3 regions of the Brevibacillus sp. WF146 genome follow, and region 3 is predicted to be linked to each of the others. Evidence: riboswitches for the same ligand, from Rfam matches in the RefSeq annotation. Region 3 holds a riboswitch; each other region holds the start of a gene.
What was found. A riboswitch is a leader RNA that binds a small molecule or an ion and turns the genes downstream of it on or off. The one in region 3 is predicted to bind thiamine pyrophosphate.
Positions count from the first base shown of each region.

Region 1: another riboswitch for thiamine pyrophosphate. It lies ahead of thiO (glycine oxidase ThiO); the one in region 3 lies ahead of thiS (sulfur carrier protein ThiS).
Region 2: another riboswitch for thiamine pyrophosphate. It lies ahead of thiC (phosphomethylpyrimidine synthase ThiC); the one in region 3 lies ahead of thiS (sulfur carrier protein ThiS).

Region 1 is NZ_CP109943.1:4,033,615-4,043,677, forward strand. It holds gene A6764_RS19990 (exonuclease domain-containing protein) at 1-601, shown strand, start outside; gene A6764_RS19995 (MOSC domain-containing protein) at 638-1,360, opposite strand; gene A6764_RS20000 (NAD kinase) at 1,392-2,192, opposite strand; gene A6764_RS20005 (NUDIX domain-containing protein) at 2,291-2,740, opposite strand; gene A6764_RS20010 (YugN family protein) at 2,942-3,343, opposite strand; gene A6764_RS20015 (S1 domain-containing protein) at 3,481-4,503, opposite strand; gene thiO (glycine oxidase ThiO) at 4,739-5,851, opposite strand; TPP riboswitch at 6,026-6,139, opposite strand; gene A6764_RS20025 (excisionase family DNA-binding protein) at 6,202-6,447, opposite strand; gene A6764_RS20030 (glucose-6-phosphate isomerase) at 6,434-7,795, opposite strand; gene A6764_RS20035 (efflux RND transporter periplasmic adaptor subunit) at 8,014-9,288, shown strand; gene A6764_RS20040 (ABC transporter ATP-binding protein) at 9,316-10,035, shown strand; gene A6764_RS20045 (ABC transporter permease) at 10,032-10,063, shown strand, end outside.
Region 2 is NZ_CP109943.1:1,872,443-1,882,505, forward strand. It holds gene ligD (non-homologous end-joining DNA ligase) at 1-323, opposite strand, end outside; gene A6764_RS09285 (spore germination protein) at 483-2,105, shown strand; gene A6764_RS09290 (Ger(x)C family spore germination protein) at 2,110-3,273, shown strand; gene A6764_RS09295 (hypothetical protein) at 3,266-3,502, shown strand; gene A6764_RS09300 (GerAB/ArcD/ProY family transporter) at 3,515-4,873, shown strand; gene A6764_RS09305 (ATP-dependent DNA ligase) at 4,878-5,828, opposite strand; gene A6764_RS09310 (hypothetical protein) at 6,008-6,178, opposite strand; gene thiC (phosphomethylpyrimidine synthase ThiC) at 6,230-8,011, opposite strand; TPP riboswitch at 8,156-8,266, opposite strand; gene A6764_RS09320 (cation diffusion facilitator family transporter) at 8,448-9,326, shown strand; gene A6764_RS09325 (YcdB/YcdC domain-containing protein) at 9,467-10,063, shown strand, end outside.
Region 3 is NZ_CP109943.1:2,416,042-2,426,104, reverse strand. It holds gene A6764_RS12075 (glycosyltransferase family 4 protein) at 1-601, shown strand, start outside; gene A6764_RS12070 (ABC transporter substrate-binding protein) at 1,054-2,088, opposite strand; gene A6764_RS12065 (ABC transporter permease) at 2,104-2,883, opposite strand; gene A6764_RS12060 (ABC transporter ATP-binding protein) at 2,883-3,659, opposite strand; gene tenA (thiaminase II) at 3,644-4,324, opposite strand; gene A6764_RS12050 (acetylornithine deacetylase) at 4,333-5,601, opposite strand; gene A6764_RS12045 (thiazole synthase) at 5,603-6,376, opposite strand; gene thiS (sulfur carrier protein ThiS) at 6,378-6,581, opposite strand; TPP riboswitch at 6,813-6,923, opposite strand; gene A6764_RS12035 (kinase-associated lipoprotein KapB) at 6,963-7,349, opposite strand; gene A6764_RS12030 (alanyl-tRNA editing protein) at 7,377-8,597, opposite strand; gene A6764_RS12025 (DUF2203 domain-containing protein) at 8,695-9,084, shown strand; gene A6764_RS12020 (50S ribosomal protein L7ae) at 9,127-9,354, opposite strand; gene A6764_RS12015 (glycoside hydrolase family 18 protein) at 9,459-10,063, opposite strand, start outside.

The DNA.
Region 1 (10,063 bases), 1.6 Mb from region 3:
GCGCGAACGAAAAGAAGCGAGGGCCCGCCTGCCGCTCGCCGATTTGGAAGTGGTCGTGGTCGATCTGGAGACGACCGGCTTTTCCCCTGACCGCGGCGACGCCATCCTCTCCATCGGTGCCGTGGCGATGCGGGGTGAACAGCTGCTCTTGGGGGAATCGTTTTACAGCCTGGTCGACCCCGGCCGGCCGATTCCTCCCCACGTCACCTCCCTCACCGGGATACGCGACGAGATGGTCCGCACCGCGCCCGATCCGGCTGCCGCGCTCCAGCGCTTTTTCCAGTTTGTCGGCGACCGGCCGCTGGTCGCCCACCACTCCCGCCACGAGCGGCAGTTTTTTCGGGCCGCGTTATGGAAGCATGGCCGTCGGCGGTTTTCCCACCGGCTGCTGGACACCATGCTGTTGGTCCGCCTGTCGGGTGAGGTGATCGGCAGCAGTTCGCTGGACGCCCTGTGCGCCGCCCACGGCATTCACATCTCCCGCCGCCACCACGCCTACTGCGATGCCGTCGCCGCCGCCTCCCTCTGGGGGATCTACCTGGGAAAGGCGATTCGGCGGGGGTACACCGATCTGGGGGAGATTTACGAGGCACTCAGATAGAAAGGCTGTCCGTCAGTCTCGCCGGACAGCCTTTCGTCATGGTTCCTCCACAAACACCTCGTCGCCTTCCGCCACCCGCCCCTGGGTGACGACGGACGCGTACACGCCGAAGTGGTTGCGGTGCCGCTTTACCACCGTTTTCAGCACGGCCGGATGGATCTCCAGCGTATCCGGGTCGATGTTGACGGACATGCAGCGTTCGCAAGGCTTGTTCACCTGCAGTTCCACGTCGTTGATGCGCAGCCGCCTGCCCAGCCAGGCATCCTCGACGAACGGCGTGTCCTCATCCAGCACGACTACGAAATTGGCCCGGAAGCGGCGGGGGTCCAGGCTCTCCCGGCCAACCAGGCGGGCGATCTCCCGCAGCGAGGCATCGGTCACCAGCAGGATGTGGTCTTCCCAGTTTTCTCCGCCTTCACGCGGCGTGCTGCGCACAGCAGTCACCGGCCGTCCCGTCGCCTCGGCCACCTTGGCGAACAGCGTCTCCTCCCAGCCGTACACAGTGCCGTCCGGCGCGGTCACGCGCACCTCCGGGTAGGCGTCCTCACCGCTCTCACCCGCCAGCCGGGCGGTGTAGCCCAAGACGCCCGGAACCGCGTCCGCACCGAGACACTTGCCGTTCCTGGACTCATCCCGGAAGTAATAGCCCCGGTCGCCGTACACGCCGAATGCATCCACGCGGCACGTCGTCAGCCGCTCGCCGCGCATTGCCTTGACGGGATGGCGAAAAATCGCCGCAAGCGTCCCCACTTTTTTCATCCCAACCGCCTCCTCCGCCTGTTTACGGCGTTTATCCCGTAATAAACGAATTGCGCACCCGGCTCCAAAACGTGAGCCGCTTGTAGCGGGCAAACTTCACTTTGTCCATGCCGACGCGGCAGGTGATGGAGCACACGTCCCGCCAGACCGCCTGCTCCCGGTCCAACCCGATCATGATCTCCGGATTCATCACGATCAGTTCGACCTCGTGGTGCTTGGGCAGTACCAGCGAGCTGTTGATCGTCCGGTACGCCTGATTGTTGATCGACGCGATCTCCGAGAGCTGGATCGCTTCGATGGATGGATGGACGAGCGCTCCGTTCACCGCCTTGTTGTACGCCGTGCTTCCGGACGGGGAAGAGACGATCAGGCCGTCTCCGCGAAACGTTTCAAATTCGTCGCCGTTTATGTACACACAGGCCACCAGCGTGGACAGGGACGCGTTTCGGATCACCAGTTCGTTGAGCGCCCATTTGTGAATGATGCGGCCGTCGCGGGTCAGAAAGCGGCACTGAACGGTGGGGTACTCGGCAACAAACGGCTCCGTCTGCTGCTTCAGCGCCTGCACGAACGCATCCAGCTCATTCGGCCGCCAGTCCGCGTAAAAGCCCAAATGGCCGGTGTGGATGCCGACGTACGTCGGCTCAAAGCCGTATTGATGCACCGCCTCCAGCAGCGTTCCATCCCCGCCGATGGAGAGCACGAGATCGGGCCTCTCGTCCTCCTCCTGGACAAAGCGGTACGGGCTGTCGGCTCCCAGCAGTTTTTCCTTCAGCTCCCGTTCTACCTCCCGGGAGTAGTCGTCATTCCGCAGTACGGTGGCGATTTTCATGGTGGTCTACCCTCACTTCTGCACATAACAAACAATCGTCATGCCTGCTATTCACAATGTCACAGGAACACTCCGGCGGCCGGGATACCGGGCGCGGGCTACCAGCGCTCCGCCGCAAAACGGCCGGCGCGAAACTCCTCCAGTCGGCGCCTCGTCGCAGGCGACAACTGCTCCGGCAGTTCCGACCAGGCAAAAAAGCGCATGTCCGCCACTTCCGGGTCCGTCTCCGGCCGTTCATGCTGGCGGTACCGGGTGACGTGGAACAGCGCGATGTGATCCCGCTTCCCTTCCCGCTCGCTGTAGTAGAGGTGGCAGAGCCTCATCTCCCTCGCCTCTACGCCGCACTCTTCCCACAGCTCACGCCGGGCCGCCTCCAAAAACGTCTCTCCCTTTTCCACTCCGCCGCCCGGCAAATACCATCCGCCCACATACGTGTGGCGCACCAGCAGCACGCCTTTTTCGTCGTCCGTGACAATCAGCCGGACGCCCAGCGTCAGCGGCTTGCGGATACGCCAGTACAGTTTGAGCAGCGGGTAGTACCAGGCCATCGTTTTCAACTCCCCTGAAGGGAATCCATTCCTGTTGCTACCATTCTACACCACTGCGGAATCCCCCGCCATAGACAGGGCCCCCGGCAGGTCAGACCGGTGCTGGCCGGCCGTCTCCATCAGCCGCGGGCAGGTCCATCCGGCGGGCAGCGCCGGCGTCGTCCGCAAAAAAACGGGCCCCTGCCCAAGGCCCGTTTGATGCTACGCAAACCGTTTTTCCAACTCTCTGACGATCGCCTCCGCCTTGCGCATCCAGACCTGTTCTACAGGCGCATCCTTGTCCGCCGGCTCCTGGAACTGGTTCATGGCCGCCGAAGCGACGGGCACGTAATAGCCGATGTCTTCTTCCACACCGGTCTGGTAGACGTGTTTCAGCACAAACGGCGTGCCCAGTTCCAACCAGGCGTCCGGGCTGTCCAGTTCCCCTTCCTTGACCGTCACCGGCAGCCGCAGATACACCATCCCCTGATCGTCCAGCTTGCGGTCAAAAAATCCCCGGTGGTAGTCCCAGTTGGCCAGGGTAAAGCCGTTCGGTTCGAGCGACTCGCGAAAGTAGCCGAACGTGCCTCTCGTTCCCGTCAAACTGCTGTCAATCGGTTGCATCTCCATCCCTGCCTTTCCGGATTCTAACCGGTAGTGTGCGACAAACGGCGCGGTTGTACTCAACCAACGGGGAAAATGGAAAAAGCCTCCCGCCGGAAACAGCCCGGCAGAGGCTTTCACATTTGCTGGTTCCATGGTCAAATCAGGGCAATCGACAGCAGGGTAAACAGCGCGAGGGGAATGACCTTGCGGCGACAGCGGCGCTTTTTTTTCTTGCAAACAGGCGCCTCGTACACGCCGTACGGAACATACGGGTAGAACGGAACGTACGGATAATCGGGCGGGTATGGGTACGGACTGACGTCAGTATACGGGCTTACCTGGGGATACGGGCTGCCGTACAGATTGATGTTGTTTTGCAGCGTGACGTTGCCCTGGGGACCGACGGTTTCATAGGGACTGACCGCTTCGTACGGGCTGACCGCCTCGTACGGGCTCACCTTCTCGGCAGGTTGTTCGTACGGACTGGCTTCCTCGTAGGGGCTCACCGCTTCGTCAGGTTTGCCGGGCGGACCGGCCGTCTCATAGGGACTCACCATTCCGTACGGGCTGGCATCGGGGCCGCCTGTTTCGTAGGGACTCACCAACCCGTACGGGCTGACGTTGGGACCCGTCTCGTAGGGACTCACCAACCCGTACGGACTGACGTTGGGACCTGTCTCGTAGGGACTCACCAACCCGTACGGACTGACATTGGGACCCGTCTCGTAGGGGCTCACCAACCCGTACGGACTGACGTTGGGACCTGTCTCGTAGGGACTTACCAACCCGTACGGGCTGACGTTGGGACCTGTCTCGTAGGGGCTCACCAACCCGTACGGACTGACATTGGGACCGGCCGTACCGTATGGACTGACGGCATTGCCGCGAGGCGGGCATCCGTTATGCGGCCGCGGGTTGTGCGGATACCGGCTGGAGACCTGCTCCACCGCTCCCAGATCTTCGTCCGGCCCCTCGTCGTTCTCCTCGATCTCCACGTAGACGTGGAAATCGTCAACATCGAGGATTTTGCCCTCGTACACGCGGCCGTCCAACGCTTCGATCCGTACCTTTTGCCGCGCGTGCTCCTTGCAAATGTTCTGCACGGTTTGGCGCATATCCTTCAACATGCTGACCGCCGCCGGTTCAGCCTGAAACAGTTGTTTTTGCGACGACTCCATGAAAACTCCTCCCCTCTTGTTGTTTCTGTATTACGATATACGGCTGCGTGTGGGGAGGTGTCTATTTTTCCAGGCAAGTCTAGCCCATTTTGCGACCCAACCATTCCTGAATGGCAACCAAGGCGCCCCAGCCCGGCACCCCGAACACCCCCTTTTGGCCAAGCCAGCGGCGAAACGAAAAAACCGGCGCCTTCTTAGGAGAAAGCACCGGTTTTATTTATGGAAGGAAGATCGTTTACAACGAGACGCCCGCAAATCGTTCGGGCAAGAACGGCTGCAGCCGCTCCGCCCTTCCCTGTTCCAGATAATCCGCCATCAGCTTGGCCGTGATCGGGGAGAGCAGGATGCCGTTGCGAAAGTGGCCGCCGGCGATCGACAATCCCGTCCATCCCGGCACCGGCCCCAACAGCGGCTTGCCGTCGGCGGAAGCGGGGCGCAGTCCCGCCCACGCTTCCAAAAACGGGGCCGAGGAGAGCGCCGGCACATACGGCATGACGCCGTTGAGCACGCCGGTCAAGCCCGACAGCGTGACCTCCCGCTGAAAGCCGGCCTCGTCTTCCGTGGCGCCGATGACGATTTTGCCGTCCCGTTTGGGCGTGATGTAGCCCGTGCTGCCGAAAATCACCGTGCGCAGCGGAATCCCCGCCGAGGCAACCGCCGCGATCTGTCCGCGTACCGGCCGAACGGGAATGGACAGCCCCAGCCAGCCCATCATGATGCCGGCCCATGCCCCGGAGGCGATGACGGTTTCGTCGGCCCGCAGCGGTCCCGCCGTCGTCTCGACGCCCACTACCCGGCTTCCTTCCGTGGCGATGCCCGTCACCACGCAGCCGGAAAGCAGCGTCACGCCCCGCCGCCTGCACGCCGTCACCAGCGCCTGCAGCAGCAGCCGGTTGTTGATGTGCCCTTCGGACGGCGAGTGGATCGCCGCCACCGCCCGATCCGTCAACAGCGGTTCGACGTCCCGGATGGCCGCTCCGGTCAGCCAGTGGACGTCGTAACCGCTCTCCCGCTGCCAGGCGAACTTTGCGCGCAGCCGCTCCGCTTCCTCCTCCGTCAATGCCACGGTCAAAAGCCCGTCGACGCTGAGCTGCACGTCACCGCCCGCCTCCGCTTCCAGCTCCGCCGCCCACTCCGGATAGAGGCGAAGCGAATCCATTCCCAAATCAAGCAGCGGTCCGGGCTCGGAAAACTCCTTGAGCGGAGCCAGCATTCCCGCCGCCGCGGAAGACGCCTGGCCGCCCCATGGCCCCTGCTCTGCCACCGTGACGGACAACCCCCGCCGCGACAGTTCGTATGCCAGACTTAATCCGATGATGCCTCCGCCTACGATCAAACAATTTGTCATGGTTCTTCCTCTCCTCGCTGGAACTGCGCCCCGCCCTGCCGTGCGGCGAAGCCTTGGTAAACGGCCGCCATCCCCCGCCCGCCGATGCCGCCCCGCCGGACGAACGCATGCGAAAAGCCCACCTTCCCCGGCAGGAAAGGTGGGCCGATGCGCATCCGCAAACACAGACAGCTCTTTTGCTTGCAACCACTTCCCTGCGCCAGCATGATCTGGATCAGGTGCAAAGGGTCGACGGTCAATCGCTTCCGTCCTCTCAGCCCTGCGTGATGGACTCCCCCAGTTGCTTTCCGTTATGTCGTTTACACCCTTCAGTATAGACCGGTGGCCGCTCCCTGGCAAGAGCGCGGCGCTCAGTCCTCGTCTTTCACGTCGTAGCTTTCGGGAATGGGTTCGTTTCGGGTCGCTTCCTCCCATTCCCGCAGCTTGCGGATCTGCTCCAGATGATGCTGGAACTGGTCCTTGTTGATCAGGTATTCTTCGCCGTTGTGAACGGCACGGATGCGTCCCTCGCGGATTTTTTCCAGAATAAACGTCTCCGGCAGTTCCAGGTAGGCGGCGGTCTCGGCCACAGTCAGGTAGGTCTTACTGTTTTCCACGCAGTCTCGCTTCCAGTTCCGCTTTTTGCCGTTCGTACCCCGGTTTGCCCAGCAGGGCGAACATGTTCGCCTTGTAGGCTTCCACCCCGGGTTGGTCGAACGGGTTGACCCCGAGCAGATAGCCGCTGATGCCGCACGCCTTTTCGAAGAAGTAGATCAGTTCGCCGAGGTGATAGGCCGTCGCTTCCGGAATTTCCACCACGAGGTTGGGCACGCCGCCGTCCACATGGGCCAGGAGCGTTCCCTCAAACGCTTTTTTGTTGACGAAGTCCATGCCCTTGCCGGCGAGAAAATTCAACCCGTCGAGATCGTCCGGGTCTTCGCCGATCGTCACGTCCGCCGCCGGCTTGGACACGGCCACCACCGTTTCAAACAGGTGGCGCAAGCCGTCCTGGATGTACTGTCCCAGCGAGTGCAGATCGGCAGAAAACTCGGCGGAAGCGGGAAAAATCCCCTTGCCGTCCTTGCCTTCCGACTCGCCGAAAAGCTGCTTCCACCACTCGGCAAAATAGCGGAACTGCGGCTCGTAGCTGACCAGGAGCTCCACGGTTTTGCCTTTGCGGCAGAGCGCATTGCGGACGGCCGCGTACTGGTAGCACGGATTCTCTTCCAGGACGGGCGTCAGGTAGCGCTCCCGGGCGGCCGCCGCTCCCTGCATCAGCGCGTCGATGTCCGCGCCGCTCACGGCGATCGGCAGGAGGCCCACCGCGGTCAGCACGGAGTAGCGTCCGCCGACGTCATCGGGGATGACGAAGGTTTCGTACCCTTCTTCGTCCGCCAGCCGTTTCAATGCGCCCCGCGCCTTGTCCGTGGTCGCGTAGATGCGGTTTTTCGCTGCCTCGCGCCCGTATTTTTTCTCCAGCCAGGCGCGAAACAGGCGAAACGCGATGGCCGGCTCCGTCGTGGTGCCCGATTTGGAGATGACGTTGATGGAGACGTCCTTACCTTCGAGAACGTCCAGCAGGTGGGAGACGTAGACCGGGCTGAGATTGTTGCCGACGAAGTAAATCTCCGGCGTGCGCCGTTTGGCTTTGGGCAGCAGGTTGTAAAAGTGATGGCCCAACACGTCCACGGCGGCCTTGGCGCCCAGGTACGAACCGCCGATCCCGATGACCAGCAGCACGTCGGACTCCGCCTGGATTTTCGCCGCTGCCTGTTTGATCCGTTCAAATTCGACCCGGTCGTAGTCGACGGGCAGATCGACCCAGCCGAGAAAATCGCGGCCGGCCCCCGTCTTTTCGTGCAGCAGCTCGTGGGCCTGTTTGACCGCCGGGGCAAGCTGCGCCCATTCGTGCGGCCGAACAAAGCCCAGGGCGTTCGAGTAGTCGAAACGAAGCGCTTGGTTCATGGCTCCCTCCCCAAAAGACGTGGTTGTTTCTGCTTCTCATCTTATCATGTTTGCCGCCGAACCGGCAGCGCAAGAAGTCCGATCTGTCCATCCATCATGGATTCGCCGCATAATTGTGAACATTTTGTGAACAACCTGTGCCCGTTGTTACCTTTTCCCTCCAGCCCCGTAAAACCATTCGAACCTCATAACATGATTAGGCAAGGAGACAGGAACGTATGAAGAAACGCTGGTGGATCGTCGGCTCCGTCGCTGCCGTACTGGCCGTGGGAGCCGCAAGCATGACCCTGATGGGCTCACAGCAGGCAGCGGGAACGCCTGTCAGCGTGGGAAAGGTCACCACGGCCGCGCTGGAGACCAAGGTACTCACCTCCGGGATCGTCACCGTCGAAGACAAGCAGCGGATATACGCCAACGTCAACGGAATCCTGCGCGAGTTTGCCGTGAAGGAGGGGGATGCCGTCAAAAAGGGACAGGTCATCGGCAAGATCGACACCTCCGACGTGGACAGCCGGATCATGGAGATCGACGCGCAGATCGAACTGGCCCGGGCCAACCTGTCCAAGGCACAGGCCGGCAGCGAACCGGAAGAACTGGCGCAGGAGCGGGAACGCGTCGCCCAGACGGAGCGGGATTACGACAACGCCAAACGGGAGTACGAACGCATTCGGCAGCTTCATGAGTCGGGCGCCACGACCCAGCAGGAGCTGGACAAGGCGAAGGCGCAGGTGGACTCCGCGCTGTCCGCGCTCAACGTGGCCAGGCAGCAGTACGCGCTGAAGCAAAAAGGGCCGCGCAGGGAAGAGATCGCCTCCCTAGAGGCGCAGATCAACTCCCGCCTGGCGGAGAAAGCCCTGCTGGAAAAAGAACGCGTGCAAAGCGTGCTGGTCGCGCCGGCCGACGGAACGGTCATCGAGCGGGCCGCAGAAAACGGCCAATACGTGAACAAGGGAACGGAAATCCTGACGCTGGCCAATCTGAACCATCTGCTGATCGAGGCGGACATCAACGAGTCCGACGTCAGCAAGATCAGGCTGGGGCAGACCGCGGTGATCGAAGGCAGCGCGCTGGGCAAGCAAAAGCTGAGCGCCAAGGTGATCCGCATCTCCCCGATCGCCGTCACAACGCCAAACAGCTCGGGCCAAGGGGAGAAGACCCGGGTAAAAGTGACGCTGGAACCGAGCGGCGACCTGTCCGCCTTGAAACCGGGCTTCCACGTCGACATCGACATCTCCGTGGAAAAGATCGACAACGCCCTGCAGGTGCCGATCGAAGCGGTTCAGCAGGATGCGGACGGCAGCACGTTTGTCTGGGTGGCGGAGAACGGCGTGGCGAAAAAGCGGAAAGTGATCGTGGGTGTGGAAAACGAGCTGTTCGCTGAGATCAAGTCGGGGTTGAAAGGGGACGAACAGGTGATTCTCGGTCCGTTTGACTCCCTCCAGGAGAACGCCCCGGTCCAGCCATCCGCGGAACCGCAGAATTCGGGCATCTAACCTGTTCGGAAGAAAGGAGGTCGACCGATGCTGCACGTCGAAGGCCTGACAAAATCGTACAAGACGGGCGAGTCGGTACTGCCCATCCTGAAAGGCGTCTCGCTCACCGTGGAAAAAGGGGAATTCGTCGCCATCATGGGGCCGTCCGGCTCCGGCAAATCGACATTCATGAACATGCTCGGCTGCCTCGACAGGCCCGATTCCGGCACCTACACGCTGGACGGGATTGAGGTCAGCAAACTGACCGACAAGCAGCTCGCGCAAGTGCGCAATCAAAAAATCGGCTTCGTCTTTCAATCCTTTAATCTCCTGGCCCGTTCCACGGCGCTGCACAACGTGGAACTGCCGATGATGTACGCCGGCGTAGGACGGGCGGAACGGCGAAAACGGGCGCTGGAGGCGCTTGGGCGCGTCGGGCTGGCCGAGCGCGTCCACCACAAGCCGACACAGCTCTCCGGGGGGCAGCGGCAGCGTGTGGCCATTGCCCGCGCGCTGGTCAACCGGCCGTCCATCCTGCTGGCTGACGAGCCGACCGGCAACCTGGACAGCCGCTCCGGCACCGAAATCATGGCCATGTTTCAGGAACTGCACAGCCAGGGCGTCACCATCATCCTGGTTACGCACGAGCCGGACATCGCCCGGCACGCGGAACGCATCGTCACGTTCAAGGACGGCGTCATCATTCGTGACGAACGGGTGGAAAACCGGCTGACTGCCGTTCCGTCCGACGAGGTGATCACGACATGAACGTCTGGGAAAGTTTTCGCAGCGCCCT
Region 2 (10,063 bases), 540 kb from region 3:
TTGGCCATCCAGACAAGCGTGGCGGTGTCGTTGCACAGCGGATACCGCGTGTTTTCCCAGCGGCTCGTGGCAATCCAGTCCGGCGCGTACTCGGGCAGGTTTTTCTGGTAAAAATGCTTGTCGTGAATGCCGTGCGGATAGCGGATCACGGTCAACAGGCGGTTTTGGGCGTAGCGCAGCAGGGGAGGCGCCACCTCCAACAGGTAGCGGATATAGTCCCATTTGGTGACGTTTGCTTCCGGCCAAAGCGGTTTTTGCGGGTTGGTGACGGTCAGTTCCCTGCCTTCGACGGTCAAAACGAGATCGGCCGCGGCGGTCGGCATGGCTTTGACACCCTCTTTCCGGAGAAATGTTCGGGATGGCATCCGAAGTTTTGCCACTACTATGCCCCGGCGCGGGACAGTTATGCGGCGGCGCCGTCTGCATATTTTGCCGGTCCGGCACCCATAATACGGATAGCTTGCCAACGGTTGGTGAATGCGATGGCTCACAACGGAACACCCAACAAGGAAGAATGGCTCAAAACGATCAATACCTGCAGTTTGACCGATCTGGAGGGGGTTCCTGTCTTCGCCGCCCTGCAGGAGAATGTGCTCTTTTTGAAACGGCTGTTTTCCGACTGCTCCGACTTTGTCATCCGCGAGTTCAAGATGAAAAACGGCGTCCCGGCCGTGGCCGTATTCGTCGACGGCCTGATCGATACGAGAGCGGTCAACCAGGCGCTGGAGGCGTTGATGATCCTGGAGAGCGGCGATGACGACGTCGAAGTGATCGAAGAGGCTCTTCTGCCGGTCTCGCAAATCTCCAAGGCGAAGGATTACAAAGAGTTTTTGCAGGCCGTGCTGTCGGGCGACACCGGCATTATGGTGGACGGAAACACGCAGGCGCTCACCTTGGGCATGCGCGGCCCGGAAAAGCGCTCTGTCGACGAGCCGGAGGGGGAAGCGGTGGTGCGCGGCCCGCGGGAGGGCTTCATCGAAAACATTCGGACCAACACCTCCCTGCTTCGGCGCAGACTCAAGACCCCCCGGTTGAAAATGAAATCGTTGGTGATTGGCAGGGAAACCAATACCAACGTGGCGCTCGCGTACCTGGAGGGGATTGCCGACCCGCAATTGGTGGAAGAAGTGACACGGCGCATCAGTGTGATCGAAATCGACGGGATTTTGGAGTCGGGGTACATCGAGGAATTGATTCAGGACAACATGTACTCTCCGTTTCCCCAGGTCCAGTATACCGAGCGGCCGGATACGGTGGCGGGAGCGCTGCTGGAAGGGCGGGTCGCCATTTTGGTCGACGGAACGCCCATGGTGCTGATCGTGCCCACCACGTTCTGGATCATGCTGCAGGCGAACGAAGACTACTACGAACGGTTCCAGATGGCTACCCTGATCCGCTGGCTGCGCTATCTGTTTCTGCTCATTTCGCTGCTCACGCCCGCCGCTTATGTGGCCATCACCACGTTTCATCAGCAGATGCTGCCCACCACCCTGCTGCTCAGCATCGCGGCGGCGCGGGAATCCATCCCGTTTCCGGCGATCGTGGAGGCGCTGATCATGGAAATCTCCTTTGAGGCGCTGCGGGAGGCCGGGGTCCGCCTGCCCAAAACGGTCGGTCAGGCGGTCAGCATCCTGGGGGCTCTTGTCGTGGGGCAGGCGGCCGTGGAGGCTGGGATTGTGTCGGCGCCGATGGTGATCGTCGTGTCCATTACGGGGATCGCTTCGTTTACCGTCCCCCATTTCAACGCCTCCATCGCGCTCCGGATGCTGCGTTTTCCGCTGATGATCGCCGCCTCGATTCTGGGCATCTACGGGATTCTCGTCGGCATTTTGCTGATCATGGGACACTTGGCCAACCTGCGTTCGCTTGGCGTCCCCTACCTGTCGCCGATCGCGCCGATGTCGGTGGGCGACCTGAAGGACGTGCTGATTCGTGCTCCCTGGTCCTACATGAACAAACGGCCCAGCTTTCTCGGCGTGCAGGACGCCCGTCGGCTGCGGGCCGGCCATACCAGCCAACAGCAGCGCGACGCAGGCAGCTCCGGCACCGTTCGCCAAGGCGGATCGGGGACAGGTGACGGAGGCCGCACGCGAGGAGAGGGATGAAGGAATGAGACGATGGATGAAGGGATGCGTTGCCGCGCTCTGCGGACTGCTGATGGCCGGCTGCTGGGACCGGGTGGAAGTGAACGACCTCGCCATCGTGATTGCCTTTTCCATCGACAAGGAGGCCAATGGCGAGTACCGCTTGTCCGTTCAGGTTCCGCTGGTGAGCAACCTGGGCGGACCGACCGGGGGCGGCGGAGGCACCAGCGGGGATAAGACCTATTACGTCGACTCGGCCACGGGCAAGACGCTGCGGGAAGCAAACAGCGTGCTTCAGGCCAGGATGAGCCGGCAGTTGTTCTACGCCCACCATCGCGTGATTGTCATCGGGGAAGAGTTGGCCCGGGACGGACTGAGCAAGGTGCTGGATATTGTGGCCCGTTTCCCGGAGAACCGTCTGACCGCGTACCTGGTGCTGGCCAAGGGGAAGGGCATTACCATGCTGCAGGCACAGCCCAGTTTTGAACGGTTCTCGGGTGAGGCGATGAGGGAACTGATCAAAAAGGAAACAATTCCCGTCACCGTCAAAGACATGGCACAGATGCTGAGCACACCTGGCGTGGACGCCTACCTGCCGTACGTGATGTCCGTCCATTCCCATCCCAAAGGCAAGTCCAAGGAGATTCAAATCCTCGGGGTGGCACAATTCCGCGGCGACAAAATGGTGGGGGTGTTCAACGAGGAAGCGGCAGGGGGGCTGCGGTGGTTTCGCCGTCAGTTTACGCCCTTCGCCACCAAGGTTGCCCTGACAGACAGGGAGAACGTCAACGTCCAGTTCGACAAGGGGAAGGCGGAAATCAAGCCTGTGATCAAGCAGGGCCGGATCCAGTTTTTGATCAATGTGTACGCCTCGGCGACCGTCATTGAAAACTTGACCAACGCGGATCTGGGCAGGGCGGCCAACCTGACTGCCCTGGAACGAAAACTGTCCATGCACATCACCGAAACGGTAAAAAAGACGCTGGCCCAGATGAGACGGCAGCGGACGGATACAATCGGGCTGGGCCTGGTGTTGGCCCGCAAGTATCCCCGGGAGTGGCGAAGCCAGTTGCGGGATGATTGGAACGAGCGCCTTGCGCAGGTGGAGTTCCACGTCCAGACCAAAGCCGAAATCACCAACATCGGCCAGACAACGGAGAACATCACAAAGGAAGATCACGATGAATAGGGTGTTCCTGGTTTTGTACGGCCTAATGCTGCTTGCGTCCCTGATCCAGTTTTTCATGAAGCGAAAAAACATGCCGGTCAAGCAGAGGCGGGTGGTGGGCTTCTTTTACCTGATCACGATCGGGTTGTTCGCTGCGCTGCAGTTTCAACTCAACGTGATCATGCCGACCAATTACCTGGCCGACGTCTTTTCCGTTGGCCTCCAGCAGTGGCTGGAAAAGATCCGGTAAGGAGGACCTGTCATGATCCATAAACAGGTGATCAATCACCGGCAGATTGCCTGGCTGATCGGCAGCGTCCTGATCACGGGGGCGTTGATCAGCCAGCCGCAAACGCTGGCCAAAATTGCCAAGAATGACGCGTGGTTTGCCTACATCATTCCGACGTTTTACGCCATGCTGGTGGCCCTGGTCTTCGCGAGGCTGACGCGGGCCTACCCCGGAAAAAACCTGTTTGAAATCATCTTTCTGGTAGGGGGCAGGTGGATCGGCGGCATCGTCAACGTCATCGTGCTGTTCTACCTCTGGCTGTTGATCGTGGCGGACATCAAGGGGGTCAGCTTCTACCTGCATTTGACGCTGCTGCCCCGGACGCCGCTGGAAATCATTCTCCTGGTGTTCGTTCTGGTGCTGATGTACTACGGCAGAACAAGCACGGAAGTGGCTGCCCGCGTCAATGAAATGTACTTTCCCGTTTTTTTTCTCATCGCCGCCTTGCTGTACTTTACACTGAGCAACGAGTATGCGGTTGAACGGCTGGAGCCGGTACTGGAGAGCAAGATTGCGGCGGTCGGCCTCATCAATCTCGTCGCGTCCGGGATGTTTGGCGACATCTTTTTGTTCGGCGCGTTTCTGCATGCCATTTCCCACTCCCGGCTGCTGTATTCCACCATGAAGCACGGGGCGATCATCGCCGGATTTTCGCTGACGCTGGTGATGGTGATTCAGTTGGGCGTGATGGGGTATCTGATCACCAGCCGCCTGAGCTTCCCCCTCCACACGCTGGTGCAGCAGATCCACATTACCGACTTCCTGGACCGCGTGGAAGTGATCCTGTTCAGCATCTGGTTTCCCGCCTTCACGATCAAGGTGGTCATCACCTACATCGCCTTTCTCGTCGGCGTCGGATCGTTCGCCGGCCAGCATCATTACGCCGCCTGCAACGGGCCGTGCGGCTTGTTCGTCGTGGTCTCCTCGCTCCTGTCGTTTCCCAAAACGGATGACGTGCTGCGCTTCATCAGCTACGGCATGCCGGCCATCACCCTCATCATTCAGCTTCCCCTGCTGGCATTCCTGTTTGCCGCAGCCCGCTTGCGCGAACGGGGAAGCAGACATGACCCGCTTCCCGTCCATACGAGAGAGTACAAGCGCTTCCGGACGTGGTCCTGGATCAACAAGCTGGCGCTCATGGGGTGTGTGGTGTCGATCGTCGGCGGGGCCTGGTTGGAGGAGCGGATCAGATTTGCCGGCCTGATCAGCGGCGCGACGTATTTTTTCTGCTATCTGGTGGCGCTGGTGAGCTCCTATCTGGAAATGCAGGCGATCAATCACCTGAAACACAAGCAGACGCAGGGGAAAGAAACAGCCGCCGCAGAGCAGTAGGAGGTCATCTCATCATCTCCCTGTCCAGCCTGCAGGCGTGCGGCGGCACGTCCACAATCGCCTGGATCGATGGTTGGCGAAGCGATCGCCCTTCCGTCCATTCCGCGTACTTGATTTTGGCCGTGAGCGTGGGATTCACCCAGAACGCGTCGGCATGGCGCTCGGGCTTGTTCACAAAGGGTCTTTCGCGGATAACCGTAGGCATCAGCCTGTCGGTCAGCTCCCGCCACTCCTGACGGGACAGCTTGCCTGTCCCCGCGTGGCCGATGTACCAAAACTGAAAGTCCTCATCGTAAAGGCCCAAAAGCACCGCGTTGACAACCCCGCCGTTCAAGGTGAAACCGCCAATGGCCGCAATCACATCCCGGTAATGTTTGATCTTCAGCCACACCTCTTTTTTCGCGCCGATAAGGTACGGGGCATCCAGCCGCTTCATGACAATGCCTTCCATGCCGTGCTGCCGGATCACCTCAAACAGGGCGGAGCCGTTATCGTGGGACGGCACCACTTGAACGTGGCTGTTCGGTTCGATCGTTTCGGTCAGCAGCCTGATTCTGTCCTGCAAGGAGCGTTGGTTGATCCATTCCCCGTTCAGATACAGACAGTCAAAAATCATGTAGGTGATCGGCACGGTCTGCTGCATGCGGGGCACGTTCTGCATGCGGCGAATCCCGTCCCGGCGCATCACTTCGTGAAAGGAGGGCTTGCCGTCGCTTCCCAGCGCGATCACCTCGCCATCCAGGATCACGGAGTCGGCTCGGCAGTACGTGCCGAGATCCGTTATTTCGGGGTAGTGCAGGGTGCGCTCGTTTCCCTTTCGGTTGAACAGCCGCACGTTCCTGCCGTCGTGATAGGTCAGGACGCGAACGCCGTCCCATTTCACCTGGGCAATCCAGCCCGGGTCCCGGGGTATGGTGTCGCTCCCCACTGGCTCCATCGGGATAATCGGTTTCATGTTCCACCTCATCCGCGTAAACGGGATTTGCCGCCGGACGGAACGAAGGGAGCCGTCCGGATCGGCCTCATCCATGATTGTTCCCCAATTGGCCGGGGAAGTCTGTGCCGATTCCACATGAGCTGCAAACAAGCGAAAGAGGCGATGAGCGGCATCCGTCTCATCGCCTCGGCTGCGGTTCAGTAGTACGTGCTTTCAGCGTACAGGCATTTGCGGCAGGTCATCGACAGCGGGCCGTCGGCAAAGTCGTGTTCGCACTCGGACTGGAGCTTCGCCAACTGCTGCTTCACCCTCAGCCATTCGGCCTCCAGCCGTTTTGCTTCCGCGAGAAGCTGTTCCGCCTGGTTCACACGATCTCCTCCTCGTCTTGCAGGTGCGCGTGGGGCGCCGGGAAGCGCCGCCTACGTGTAGAGCCGGTTCCCCCGTTTCCGGAAGGCGACCGCCTGCTCTTTCAGCCCTTGTTCCACGGCCGTCTCCACGGTCAGGTTGTTCTCCTGCGCGTACTTGCGGATTTCCTGCGTGATGTTCATGCTGCAAAATTTGGGTCCGCACATCGAGCAGAAGTGGGCCGTTTTCGCCCCTTCCGCCGGGAGCGTCTCGTCGTGGTACTCGCGGGCCCGCTCCGGGTCAAGCGACAGGTTGAACTGGTCGTTCCAGCGGAATTCGAACCGCGCTTTGGACAGGGCGTCGTCCCGCTCTTGGGCGCGCGGGTGTCCCTTGGCCAGGTCGGCGGCATGGGCGGCGATCTTGTAGGCGATCAGCCCGCTGCGGACGTCTTCCTTATTAGGTAAGCCGAGGTGCTCCTTGGGCGTCACGTAGCACAGCATGGCCGTGCCGAACCAGCCGATCATGGCCGCCCCGATGGCGGAGGTGATGTGATCGTAGCCGGGGGCGATGTCGGTGGTAAGCGGCCCCAGTGTATAGAAGGGGGCTTCCTGGCACACCGTGAGCTGCCGTTCCATGTTCTCGCGGATCAGGTGCATCGGCACGTGGCCGGGGCCTTCGATCATCACCTGGACATCGTGCTTCCAGGCGATCCGGGTCAGTTCGCCCAGCGTATCCAACTCGGCAAACTGGGCCTCGTCGTTGGCGTCGGCGATGGAGCCGGGACGGAGGCCGTCTCCCAGCGATACGGCGATGTCGTACGTCTTCAGAATCTCGCAAATCTCCTCAAAGTGGGTATACAAAAAGTTTTCCCGGTGATGCGCCAGGCACCAGGCGGCCATGATGGAACCGCCGCGGGAGACGATGCCGGTCACCCGTTTGGCCGTCAGCGGAATGTAGCGAAGCAGCACGCCGGCGTGGATGGTGAAGTAGTCCACCCCCTGCTCCGCCTGTTCGATCAGCGTGTCACGGTACACCTCCCAGGTCAGCTCCTCCGCCTTGCCGTTCACCTTTTCCAGCGCCTGGTAGATCGGGACGGTGCCGACCGGAACCGGGCTGTTGCGGATGATCCATTCCCGGGTGGTGTGGATGTGTTTGCCCGTGGACAGGTCCATGATCGTGTCGGCCCCCCAGCGGACGGCCCATATCATTTTTTCCACTTCCTCGCCGATGGAGGAGGTGACGGCGGAGGTGCCGATGTTGGCGTTCACCTTGACGTGAAAATGGCGGCCGATGATCATCGGTTCGCTCTCCGGATGGTTGATGTTGGCGGGGATGATCGCCCGGCCGCTGGCCACTTCCCGACGCACGAACTCAGGCGAGACGCCCTCGCGGATCGCCACAAACTCCATCTCCGGCGTAATGATGCCGCGGCGGGCGTAGTGCAGTTGGGTGACGTTTTGTCCCTGGCGGGCGCGCAGCGGCCTGCGTCCGTTGGCGGGAAAGACGGGGACGGACGCCCCCTCCCGGTTGTACCGGTAGCCGTCGTCCTCAGGCCTGCGCTCGCGGCCGTCGTATTCCTCGGTGTCGCCCCTCTCCGCGATCCAACTGCTGCGCAGGGCGGGCAGCCCCTTGCGGATATCGGTGATGTAGTCGGGTGCCGTATACTCCCCGCTGGTGTCGTAGACGCGCAGAGGCGGGTTGGGCACTTCGCCGTTGGGGGTGATGGACGGCAGCAGGGAAATCTCCCGCATCGGCACGCGGATGTCCGGTCTGGAGCCCTGGACGTACGTTTTGCGGCTGCCCGGAAACGGCGGGACGGCCGATGCGGAGATGAAGGGGAAAGATGAAGTGGACATGAAAAAAACCTCCTTGTCACGGTTGCACGTGGCGTGAACCCTGCGGGAGGCGGAGAAGCCGCGTCACGAAAAAACGCCGCATGGAACCATGCGACGCCAGACGCAGTTAAGAAAGGGCGTGCGCGAACAGACGCGCACCCCGTTTCTCGGTGTCAAGAACATTCCTCCGCTGGCATTACCCAGTTCAGGTTCAACGGTCGACGGCGGATCAGCCATCCTCTCAGCCTGGTTCCCCAAGCTCCCGTGCATGTGTGTAATGTTGTACGGAACCAGCTTACCACTTTCATAATATTCCCGGCAAGAGGTTTTGGAGCTGTCCAACTTATTTTCCTCCTCCCTATCATGCTGACCCGGACTAAAACTGTTTCTGTAGACCCACTCGGGAGTCGTCTGGTACGATGAAGGTCGTGTGAAAAGGAGTCTTGAGGTGATGCAGGTGGATGTGTACGCGAATCTGAAGCAGGGGGAACGGGGAGTGTGGGTCAGCATTATCGCCTATGTCTGCTGCTCCCTGGTGAAAGTGGGGGTGGCGCTTGCGGCAGGCTCGGAAGCGCTGCTGGCGGACGGACTGAACAACACGACCGACGTGGTCGCTTCCGTCGCCGTGCTGATCGGCCTGCGCATTTCGCGAAAGCCGCCCGATCACGACCATCCCTACGGCCACTTTCGCGCGGAAACCATTTCGGCCCTCGTCGCATCTTTCATCATGCTGGCGGTCGGGATCGAAGTCCTCAGCCGGGCGATCTCCTCGCTGTTCAACCCGGAGATGAAAGCGCCCGACATGCTGGCCGGTTGGACCGCCCTGGCAACCGCTGCCGTTATGTTCGGCGTCTACCGCTACAACCGGCGGCTCGCGCGGGCGACCCACAGCCAGGGCTTGATGGCTGCCGCGGAAGACAACCGCTCCGACGCTCTGGTCAGCGTCGGCACCTTTGCGGGAGTGGCCGGCGCCCAGTTCCAACTGCATTGGCTGGACCCGCTGACCGCGCTCGTGGTGGGCGGGATCATCCTGAAAACGGCGTGGTCCATTTTCCGCGAGGCTGCGCACCGGTTGACGGACGGGTTTGACCGCGGAGAACTGGAAGCGCTGCGCTCCACCATCGCCCAGATCCCCGGCGTCAAGGACATCAAGGACATCAAGGCGCGCTACCACGGAAGCAGCGTGCTGGTCGATGTCGTGATTCACGTGGATCCCAGACTGAACGTGACGGAGAGCCACACGATCACCGAGGATATCGAGGCGCGGATGAGGGCCGCACACAACGTCAACGCCGTGCACATCCACATCGAGCCGGACGAACGGTCCCAGCGCTGACGACACGAAAACCTGTCACTGCCCGTTAGCGGGCAAGGGACAGGTTTTTTTCATCTTTCTGTCTTTGGTATAATGTGGATGAAACAGATGAACATGGCAATCAGCGAGACAAAACGAAAGGGTTCAGGAGGTTGTGCACCGTGCGGAAACAGGCTGCAGCGGACATGGAGACTGCGCTGAACGGACTAAGGAAGCGGGCGGTTTCACTGTTTGACATCCCATCGTCGTACAGGCTGCTGATCGAAGATGGGGGGCGTCACCAAGAAGGGAAGGCCACGTTTCTCTGGGTCAAGCCCGACAGCGAGGAAGGGATTGCGGTCACGTTCAGTTCGGAGGGAAAGCTGGTTGAATTTACGCAGGATGTTCCCGACGAGTGGAATCGTCGCCCGGTGCTGCCGGTTGATGCATTAAGGCGGCGGGCGGAACAGTTCGTTTCCAGCCACGAACCCAAGGCGCTGGAAGCATTCTCTCACGTGACGGTGACCACAGAAAAAAACGGCGTCTGGGTTCACTTTTGCCAGGAGGCGCTGGGATTGCCGCTGCCGCTGTCAGGCTGCCGCGTCAAGGTGCACCAGAGCGGCGCGGTGACCGATTTTACCTATTTCGGCGTGCAGCCGCTGCCGGAACCGCCCGCGCGGTTGGTGGGGGAGGCGGTGTGCGAGCGTTTCCTGGAAAACGACGTAACGCTTAGGCTCGAGCTGAAGCTGCTTCCGGAGAGCGTATTCGCCGGCGGGGGA
Region 3 (10,063 bases):
ACTGCGTCTGCGGAGACGCATGGGATTGGCCGGGAGTTTCAACGTCCTGTTCGTCGGACGAATGGTCAGAGGCAAGGGGCTGCATACCCTGATCCGCTCCGTCGCCCTGTTGAAACGGCGCATTCCCAACATCCGCTTGGTGGCCGTCGGCGCCTCCTGGCCTGGCGTGAGGCGGCAGACGGCGTACATGCGGTACGTCCGCAGTCTGTCCAAGCGCTTGCGCGTCCCTGTCCGCTTCACGGGCTACGTGCCGCCTTCCCGCGTGCACCAGATGTTTCAGCTCGGAGATGTCTTCGTCTGCCCCACCCTGTTTCGCGAAGGCCTGGCCACCGTCAACTCCGAGGCGATGGCGTCCGGCATCCCCGTAGTCGCCTCCAATCGCGGCGGGATACGGGAAGTGGTCGTACACGGACACAGCGGCTTGCTGGTCAACCAGGCCGGCAGCCCGGCCGCTTTTGCCCGCGCCATCGCCCGCATCCGCAGCAATCCAGCGCTGCGGAGACGGCTGGTCGCCAACGGCAGGGCAAGGGTCCGCTCCGCCTTCAACTGGCACGGCACGGTCCGCAGACTAAAGACGCATTACCGGGCTGTCCGATCATAGGCCAACCGGCCAAAAAAAGCCACTGACCGGCGTCAGTGGCTTCATCGTTGTTCCCGTTTATTCAAAACAAGATCAGGTACATGTAAATGGCGACGGACAGCGTACAAATCAACACGCTGCCGACAAACGTCCAGATAATCAGCTTGTTGTAGCGATCTTCGCGATTGTCGTTCATCAAAACGTCTCCTTGTCTTGAATTCCCCTTTCCATTATAAGACGGCTGCCGGCAAAAAGAAAAGCGTTTGTGGGACCGAAAAGGGAAAACGCACGGTTTATCAGCGCTGGGAGGAATTTTATCGCTTGTTCTGCGACCGGATCGGCCAGCTCGGCGAGGATGATCTGTTTGACCTGGACTACGCCATCCATAAAATCATTCGGATCCTGGGAAAGCTGTGACAACCAGCGGCAGACAACAAAGCCCAAACACGTTGGTCCGTGTTTGGGCTTCGCGTTTACTTCAGCAGATTGAGCATGACTTCGTCCACGTTGACGTCTTTCGTGATCAGCTTCTCCTGTTTCATCCAGTCGATCAGCTTCTGCCAGGATTCGGCCGTCTGGCTGCCGAACGGCTGGTCGCCCGCGTCCATCAGCGGCAGCAGGATGTCCAGGCTCTTCGTCTCCACGTCTTTATCCAGCGGGAACTCTTTGGCCTGTTTGTCCAAGAGGAGCTGGAGCGCTGTTTCCTTGTGTTTCTCCACGTATTCCTGCCCTTTGGAGGCCGCGCGCAGGAACGCCTCCAGCGCCTGCTGCTTTTTGCCCAGGGTCTCGTCGCTGGTGGCGATGACCAGCTCGTAGTAGGAAGGCACGCCAAAGTCGCTGGGCTTGATCACGTTGACGGGCACGCCGTTTTTCTCCAGAATCAACTGTTCGTGGTTGATGTAGCCGCCCACGACCGCATCCACTTGTTTCGCCGTGAGCGCCGGGATGATGTCAAAGCCGATGTTGGTAAAGGAAAGGCCGGAATCATCCGCGCCCGCATGCTTCAGCACAGTGCGGACGATCGACTCGTCCAGCGGAATGGACGGGTAGCCGATGTTCTTGCCGGCCAGCTTTTCCGGCGTGTCCAGACCGCTGTCCTTGCGCGTCATGATCACGTTCAGCGGCTGGCGCACGAGCGCCGCGATGGAGACGACCGGAATGCCTTCGGAACGCGCCTGCACCACCTGCGGCTGGTAGCTGATGGCCATGTCCACCTTGCCGACCGCCACCATTTTCAGCGGGTCGTTGGTGTCCGACGGCATTTGCAGGTGGACGTTCAGGTTTTCCTCGCGAAAATAGCCTTGTTCTTCCGCCGCGTAGAGGAACGAGTGCACGGCGTTCGGATACCAGTCGAGCGCGATGGTCAGTTCGGTCGGCTCGCCGCCGCCCGCCGCAGGCTGACTGGCTTGCGGTGCCGTTTCGCTTCCCGTCTGGCTGCCGCACGCCGCCAGCCCTGCCGCCAGCGACAGGGTCATCAGTGTCTTGGCCCATCTGGAAAAACGTTTCATGGTTCAACAGTCTCCTTACTGTGATTTCATCTGTTTCGGTGTGTTCGTGCGCGTATGCGGTGCGAACCGCCGCTCGATCGTGCCGGCCAGCCAGAAGAGCAGCATGCCGAGGACGGAGAGCAGCAGCACGGAGGCAAACAGGGCGGGCGCCTGGAAATTGCCCGATGCCCGCCGGCCGAAATAGCCCAATCCCTCGCTCGCGCCCAGCCACTCCCCGATGGTCGCCCCCCCCACGCTGTACGTGGCCGCCACCTTCAGGCCGCTGAAAAAATGCGGCAGGCTGGCCGGAAGCTGCAGTTTGGCGAAAATCTGCCAGCGCGTCGCCCCCATCGTCCTCAGCAGGTTGACCATCTCCGGGTCGGCCGCGCGCAGGCCGTCATAGGTACTGACGACGATGGGAAAAAACGTGAACAAGATCGTCACGGCAATTTTTCCCGACAGCTCGTAGCCGAACCAGAGAATGAAGACGGGCGACAGGGCGATGATGGGAATCGTCTGCGAAATAACGATATAGGGATAGACCAGCCGTTCCACGGTGCGGCTGAGATTCATCGCCAGGGCGAGCGCAATGCCGAACACGATCGACGCCGCCAATCCCATCAGCACTTCCCGCAGCGTCGCCCACAGGTGCAGGCCGAATAGCTGCTCGCGCAAATCCCATACGGCCAGCAGCACGGCGCTTGGCGGCGGGAGAATAAACGGCGGGATGGCAAACAGGCGGCAGACCGCCTCCCAGCCGGCCAGGAGCAGCACGAGTGAGGCGCCAAACCAGATTCCCCGGTGAACCGTCCTCATCACGCATACCTCCCGACCGGCTGTGCCGCCGCCGATTGGCGCAGGAGCTCCCAAATCTGCTCACGCAGCGCCTGAAACGCCGGGTGACTGCGGCTCGACAGCGAGCGCGGCCGCGGCACCGGGACGGCCAGTTCCACCGGGAGGCTGATCGGGCTGCCGAGCAGCACGACGATCCGGTCCGCCAGAAGGATCGCCTCGTCGATGTCGTGGGTGATCAACAGCATCGTGCTGCCCGTCTGCTGCCACATCGCAAGCAGCCACTCCTGCATCTCCATCCGGGTAATGCCGTCCAAGGCGCTGAACGGTTCGTCCAGGAGCAGGAGGTCGCTGCCCGTCATCAGCGCGCGCAAAAACGAGACGCGCTGCCGCATGCCGCCGGAGAGCTGCGCGGGATAAGCGTCCGCCCAGCCGCCCAGACCGAAGCGGGGCAGTTCCTGCCGCACCCGGGCCTGCGCTTCTTTGCGCGGCATTCCCTGGATCTCCAGCGGCAGCGCCGCGTTTTCCACCACCGTCCGCCACGGCATCAGCAGATCGCGCTGCGGCATATAGGCGACCTGACCCAGCCGCCGGGCCGCCGGTTCGCCGTCCAGCCTGATCTCCCCGTCCTGTGGCTGCAGCAGGCCCGCTGCCAACTGAAACAGCGTGCTTTTGCCAATCCCGCTCGGTCCGATCAGGCTGACCAGTTCGCCGCGCCCGACCGCGAGCTGAAAACCGTCGAGAATGGCTTTCTCCCCGTAGGAGAAACGGACGCCCGCGAAGGCTAGTTTTTCTCGCACGGCCACATTTCCCTCCGGTACGCCATCTCCCAGAACAGGTACTCCATGCGCGACGTATTGAGAAAATGCTCTTCCAGCCGGGCCAGTTCCCGCTCGCTTTTGCCTTTCGCCAGTTGATCCATCAGCCCGATCAGCCACTGCGCCAGTTGGCCGAACTCGTCCGAGCTGTAGGTGCGCACCCACTCGCCGTAGAGCTCGTGATCCAGCGCGCCGTCCACCTGCGCCAGTTGCTTGCCGATCTCCCAATAGCTCCACATGCAGGGCAGAACGGCGCTGACCAGTTCGGCGAGCGTGCCTTGGTGGGCCACTTTCAGCATGTAGCTGGTGTAGGCCAGCATTACAAACGACGGCTGGGTCGCCTCCAGTTCTTCGCGGGAAATCCCGAAGCGGGCGGCGTACTGCCGGTGCAGTTCCATCTCGTGATGGAGCGTCGCCTCCTGCAGGGCGGCAAACTTGGCGCTGGTGGCCAGATCGTCCGCCTTGGTGCTGGCGATCGCGAAGAGTTTGGCGTAGTCGATCAGGTAGACGTAATCCTGCTTCAGGTAAAACTTGAACGATTCAACCGGCAAACTGCCGTCGCCCAAGCCGGTTACGAACGGATGGCGATGCGTGCGCTCCCAGATCGGGGCCACGCTGTTCAACAGGCGCTGTGTAAAAGTCGCCACGACGATATTCACTCCTTCTCCGTGTTGCACCAGTCTGCGAGAAACCGGGCCATGATTTGCGCAAAGCGGACCAGTTCGTCCGGATCGATCGACTCGTCGACGGCATGGGCCTGGGACAGCTCGCCGGGACCGAATATCACCGCCGGAATTCCGGCGTGGGCAAACCAGCCCGCATCCGTCACGGTTCCGGACATGTCCACCACAGGCGGACACTGCATCTCTGCCTCATAGGCCCGCTTCAGCCTGGACAGCGCCGGATGGCCGAGATCCAGTTCCAGCGAGGGGAAAATCTCGCCCCGCTCTTCGATCATCGACCGGCCTCCCCAGCGGAATGCGGGCGGGTGGTCCCGCAGCCACGGGTCGGCCGCGGCCGCCGCCAACACATGGTCTTCGATCTCGCGAATGATCGCTTCATGCGATTCGTTCGGGTAAAAATGGACGGTAATCCACAGCGCGCAGCGGTCGGCGATAAACGCCGCATGCCGGCCGCCTTCGATGACCGCGGGGTTGATCGTGTTGCTGCCCGGCGGAAATCCGGGGTACGTCTTCATCACCGCCCAGTGGCGTTCCAGTTCCTGCAGCGACGCGATGATCTTCATCATCTTCTCGATCGCGGAGGCGCCGTGCACTCGTCCGCCGGCGTGGATGGTTCTGGCCCGCATCCCGTCGTGCAGGGTGACGGGGCTCTCTACCGTGATCCAGCCGGTAATCACGCCGCCCTGTCCCTTCATGTGCAGGTGGCTGGTGTCCACGACGACGGCGTAATCGGCGGTATAGCCCCGTTCGATGGCGGCGAGCGTGCCTGCTTCGCCCGCTTCTTCGCCGATCACGGACTGGAAGATCAGGTCGCCTTTCAGCTCGATTCCGTGCTCGCGCAGCATCTGAATGGCAAACAGGCTGGCTGCCAGGCCGCCTTTCATGTCGGCGACGCCGCGTCCGTACAGGCGTCCGTCCCGGCCGCGGGTGAGGGCGAACGGCGGATACGTCCAGCCGCTGTCGTCGCCCACTTCCGCCACGTCGACATGTCCGTTGACAATGAGGCTGTTCGCCCGCTCCGGTGCGGTGCCCCGCAGGCGGCCCACCACGTTGTCATCGCCGGGAAAGACCGTCCAGCGGTCCACATCAAAGCCCAGCTCGCGCAGCTTTCGGGCGATCAGGCTCTGCGCGCCGCCGCTGTTGCGGGCGGGCGGGCTGACCGTGGGATGGGCGATGAGCTCGGCCAGCAGGGCGAACAGCTCTTCTCTCCGCTCGGCAATGGCTGCCGTGACGCGTTCCACGTTATTCAATCATCCCTTCTGTCGGACTGCTGGCCGAGGCGTAGCGCTTTTTCGGGATGCGCCCGGCGAGGAAGCCCTTGCGCCCCGCTTCCACGGCCAGTTTCATCGCTTCGGCCATCAGCACCGGGTTGTCCGCCAGCGCCACCGCCGTGTTCAGCAGGACGCCGTCCGCGCCCAACTCCATCGCCTTGGCGCAGTCGGCCGGCGACCCGATGCCCGCGTCCACGATCACTGGAACCTTGGCGTCTTCGATGATGAAGCGCAGGTTGTGCTCGTTGAGTATCCCTTGGCCGGAACCGATCGGCGACGCCCCCGGCATGACCGCGTGCACGCCCACTTCCTGCAGCCGTTTGGCGAGAATCGGGTCGTCGTTGGTGTAGGTCAGCACGATAAAGCCTTCTTCCACCAAGATGCGGGAGGCCTCCAACGTGCCGATTGGATCGGGCAGAAGCGTCTTGGGATCGCCGATCACTTCCACCTTGATCATGTCGCACAGCCCCGACGCCTTGGCCAGCCGGGCGATCCGCACCGCCTCCTCGGCCGTGTAAGCGCCGGCCGTGTTGGGCAGCAGGGTGAATTTTTTCAAATCCAAACGTTCCAAAAAATTGGGCTCGTGCGGATTTTCCAAATTGAGCCGGCGCACGGCAAAGGTGAGAATCTCCGCTTCCGATACGGCCACCGCCTGGCTCTGCGTGTCCAGATCGGGAAATTTGCCGGTTCCCAGCAAGAGGCGGGAACGAAACTCATACGGTCCAATTTTTAATGTATCCATCATGTCAGCCTCCTCCGACAAAGTGAACGATTTCGATCCGATCGCCGTCCGCGACCGGCGTGGATTCGTAACGGGCGCGGTCGACAATCTCGCCGTTGCGCTCGACGACCACGATTTTCTCCTGCAGTTGGTAGGACAGAAGCAGGGCCCGGACGGTATTGACCTCGTCGTCCAGCTCCACGCGCTTGCCGTTCAACTGTACCAGCATGTTCCCCCTCCTTTTGTCAGCGCCGTCGGGAATGGCCGGCCGCCTGTCGCCTTCCTGCCGTAAAAAAACGGCTTCCCTGCCTGACCGAACCCCAGACAGAAGAAGCCGTTCGCACGGATATCGGGCGGACGGCAAACAAAAAAACCATCCGCCACGGATGGTTTTGGTTGCGCATGTGCAGTGGTCGCACTCCGGCGCGCGTGACGCGGCACGGAATCACGACAGTGCGTTGATGCAGCCGATACCTCTTCCTCCGCTGGCATGACCCAGGTCAGGTTCAACGGTCAGTAACACATTCGTTACAATCTCAGCCGACTATGCTCGGCTCCCGTTTGGTATTGCGCTATGCGGTTTTGCTTGCTTGACTACTACAGTAGCACGCTATCCGTTGTTTGTAAAGGTCTCCTTGCGCAGTGCCTCCAGCTCGTCGAGACAACGCTGGGCCCACGTGACCATCTTGCGCAGTTTGTCCATCTCCCGCTCCAGAGCGGTCTGGACCGATTCCTTGTAGTCGGGCACCGCTCCGCCGTAACGGATCACGGTCTGACTGGGCACCATGATCTTTTCCTGATAGGACAGGGCGGGACGCTGATGAAACAGCGGCACATCCACCTCGTACGGGTTGTGCAGGTCCCCCTGCGTCGGGTATTTCAGCACCGCAAGCACCTTGACCAGCAGTTTGTCCCCGTGATCTTCCAGCACTTCCGTTACGTATTCACCCGTCTTGTAGGAGACGCGGACCAGGTCTCCCGTGTTCCAGATCGACATGCCTTTCTCTCCTTTCCTGAAAAAACGTCAGTCCTGTTGGACCCTGATCGATTCCTCCAGCAGCCGGCGGGCGTGGGCCAGCACCGCTTCCGCAGGACGGACCGGCGCGCCCCCTCCTTGGGCCATCGCCGGATTGCCGCCCCCCTTGCCGTCGATCAAGGGCAACGTATCCTTCAGCAGTTGGTTCATCGGCAGCGCTACCTGCTCGCCGCGGGCGAACACGAGCTGCAGCTTTTCTCCCTCCGCCGCGAACAGACAGACCGCGTCCGCTGCCTGTGCCGTTACCAGTCTGGCGAGCTGCTGCAGCTGCTGCATGCTTCGACCGGCCAAAACGGCCTGGACCAGCCGCATGTCGGACAGACGGGCCGCCTGCGCCAGCAGGGACTGCGCCTCGCCTTCGAGCAAACGTTTTTCTTTCTCCTCCAGCGTCTCTTTCAACTGCTCCCGTTCCGCCACGAGCCGCTGCGCCTGCTCGGCCAGCTCCGCCTCGCCGGCGTTCAGCGTGCGGGTCAACTCGCGCAGCAGGAGATGCTTGCGGGAATAGTCGGAGAGCGCCCGCCAGCCGCAGAGGAACGTTACCCGGATGTTGCCGCGGTGCCGCTCCCAGCCCGTGATTTTGATCGGCCCCACTTCGCCGGTCCGGGCCGGATGGGTGCCGCCGCAGGGGTTGTAGTCAAAGTCGGGGATGATCACCACACGGATGTTCTCGCTGACGGTCGGCTGCTTGCGGAGAGGCATGACGGCCAGTTCGGCGTCCGTGACAAACCGTGCCTCGATGGGCCGGTTTTCCAGCACGATGCGGTTGGCCAGGGCCTCTACCCGCTCTGCCTGCTCGACGGACAGTTCGTCCAGCCGGACGTCAATGGTGACGTGATCCCTGCCGAGGTGAAAGGCGACGGTCTCCGCCCCCAGCGCCTCGACGAACGACGCCGAGAGAATGTGCTGCCCGGCGTGCTGCTGCATGTGGTCAAACCGCCTGGGCCAATCGATCTGTCCCGTGATCCGCTGCCGCTCCTGAGACAGCGGAGCTTCCAGCCGATGGCGGATGTCACCGTCCACTTCCTCCACGTCGATGACGCGGATGCCGTCCAGCTCGCCCCAGTCGCAGGGCTGCCCTCCCCCAGTCGGGTAAAAGGCGGTGCGGTCCAGCACCACGTACGGGGTACCGTCGGGTTCCGTCCCCTGCTTCAGCACGTACGCTTCAAACGTGTGCAAATACGGATCGTCATAGTACAATCGGTTGTTCATAGCCACTCCTTACTGCCGGTTCCTGTCTTCCTGCCGGCGTTCTGTCCATTTCCTCCGCTCGCGGTTCTCCCTATAATAGAACCAGGAGGTGGGATGCTTGGCAAAAAAGTATTTCACGGTGGAAGAAGCCAATCGGATGCTGCCGTATGTACGCCAAGAGCTTTCCTTTTTGCAGGAGGCCAAGCGCCAATTCGCTGCAACCTATCAGGAGCTGGAGCAGGCAAAGAAACAGCAGCCCCCGGACGACGGCACGGTCTTTACGCTGGAATGCCGCCTGGAATTCATGGAACTGGAGGCGCAGATGCGCATGAACCGGCTCTACGAACAAGGCGTTCAGGTAAAGGATATCGATATCGGCCTGTTCGACTTTCCTTCGGTGCTGAACGGGCAGGAGGTGCTGCTCTGCTGGCGTCAGGGCGAGCCGACAGTCAGCCATTACCACGGCATTCACGAAGGGTACGCCGGCCGCAGGCCGATCGGCGAATAGCGGGTCGGTCTCGGACAAGCGGCGCTCATGGATAGGCTGCTCTCATCCGGCCAGACGTGCCAGCTTTTGCTCCCGTTCCGCCCGTTCCTCCGGCGAAGCGAGATCGTATTTTTTCAACAGGTGGAACAGTTCGTTCAACGTCTCCTGGGACAGCGGCGTTGCGAGCAGCCCTTCCAGGCGGGCAGCCAGCGCTCCGGGCAGGTAGGGCGTCTGCTCCATCAGCTTCGCCCGCACGTCTTCCGCGCTGTGATTCAATCTGCATTCTCCCATAGGCTCTCTCCTTCTTCCGTTTTGCACCATCATACCATGATTGGCAGGCGGAGAAAAAGGCGTACACCCCGTTCGGTGGTACGCCTTTTGTTTCGCCGCTTCGTTCACGCCCGCTTGCGCACGCGAAAATTGTCTTCGATCAACAGCCAGTTCTGCGGAAACGGCAGCCCCAGCTTCCAGTAGCTGACGCCGCGCAGTCCCAGTTCCTTGACCAGGTTGAATTTGGCCTGGATCGAACGGGCGTCTTCGAACCAGACGCGATGGCGGTTCTGCTCGTCGTCCGAATACTCGAAAAACGGCGCCTGCGCCCGATAATCGTACTGGATGTTGACATTCCTCTCCAGCGCCAGCGCGACCGCCGCCTGCGGACTGAGGGCGCGGGCCGTCGTACCGGGCCGGAAGGGCAGTCTCCAGTCGTACCCGTACAAGTTTTGGCCCATCAAGATCTTGTTGGCGGGCATTTCCGTCAAGGCGTACTGCAGGACCCGGCGAACGGGACCGATGGGCGAAACCGGCATGGGCGGACCGCCGCTGTATCCCCATTCGTACGTCATGATCACGACAAAGTCGACGATCTCTCCGATCGCCCGGTAGTCGTGGGCGGGGTACCACAGCCCCGGCTGATCGGCTCTGGTCTTGGGCGCCAGGGCGGCGGAGACCATTTTCCCCACTTCGCTCGCCCGCTGGCGGGCGCGGCGCAAAAAGCGGA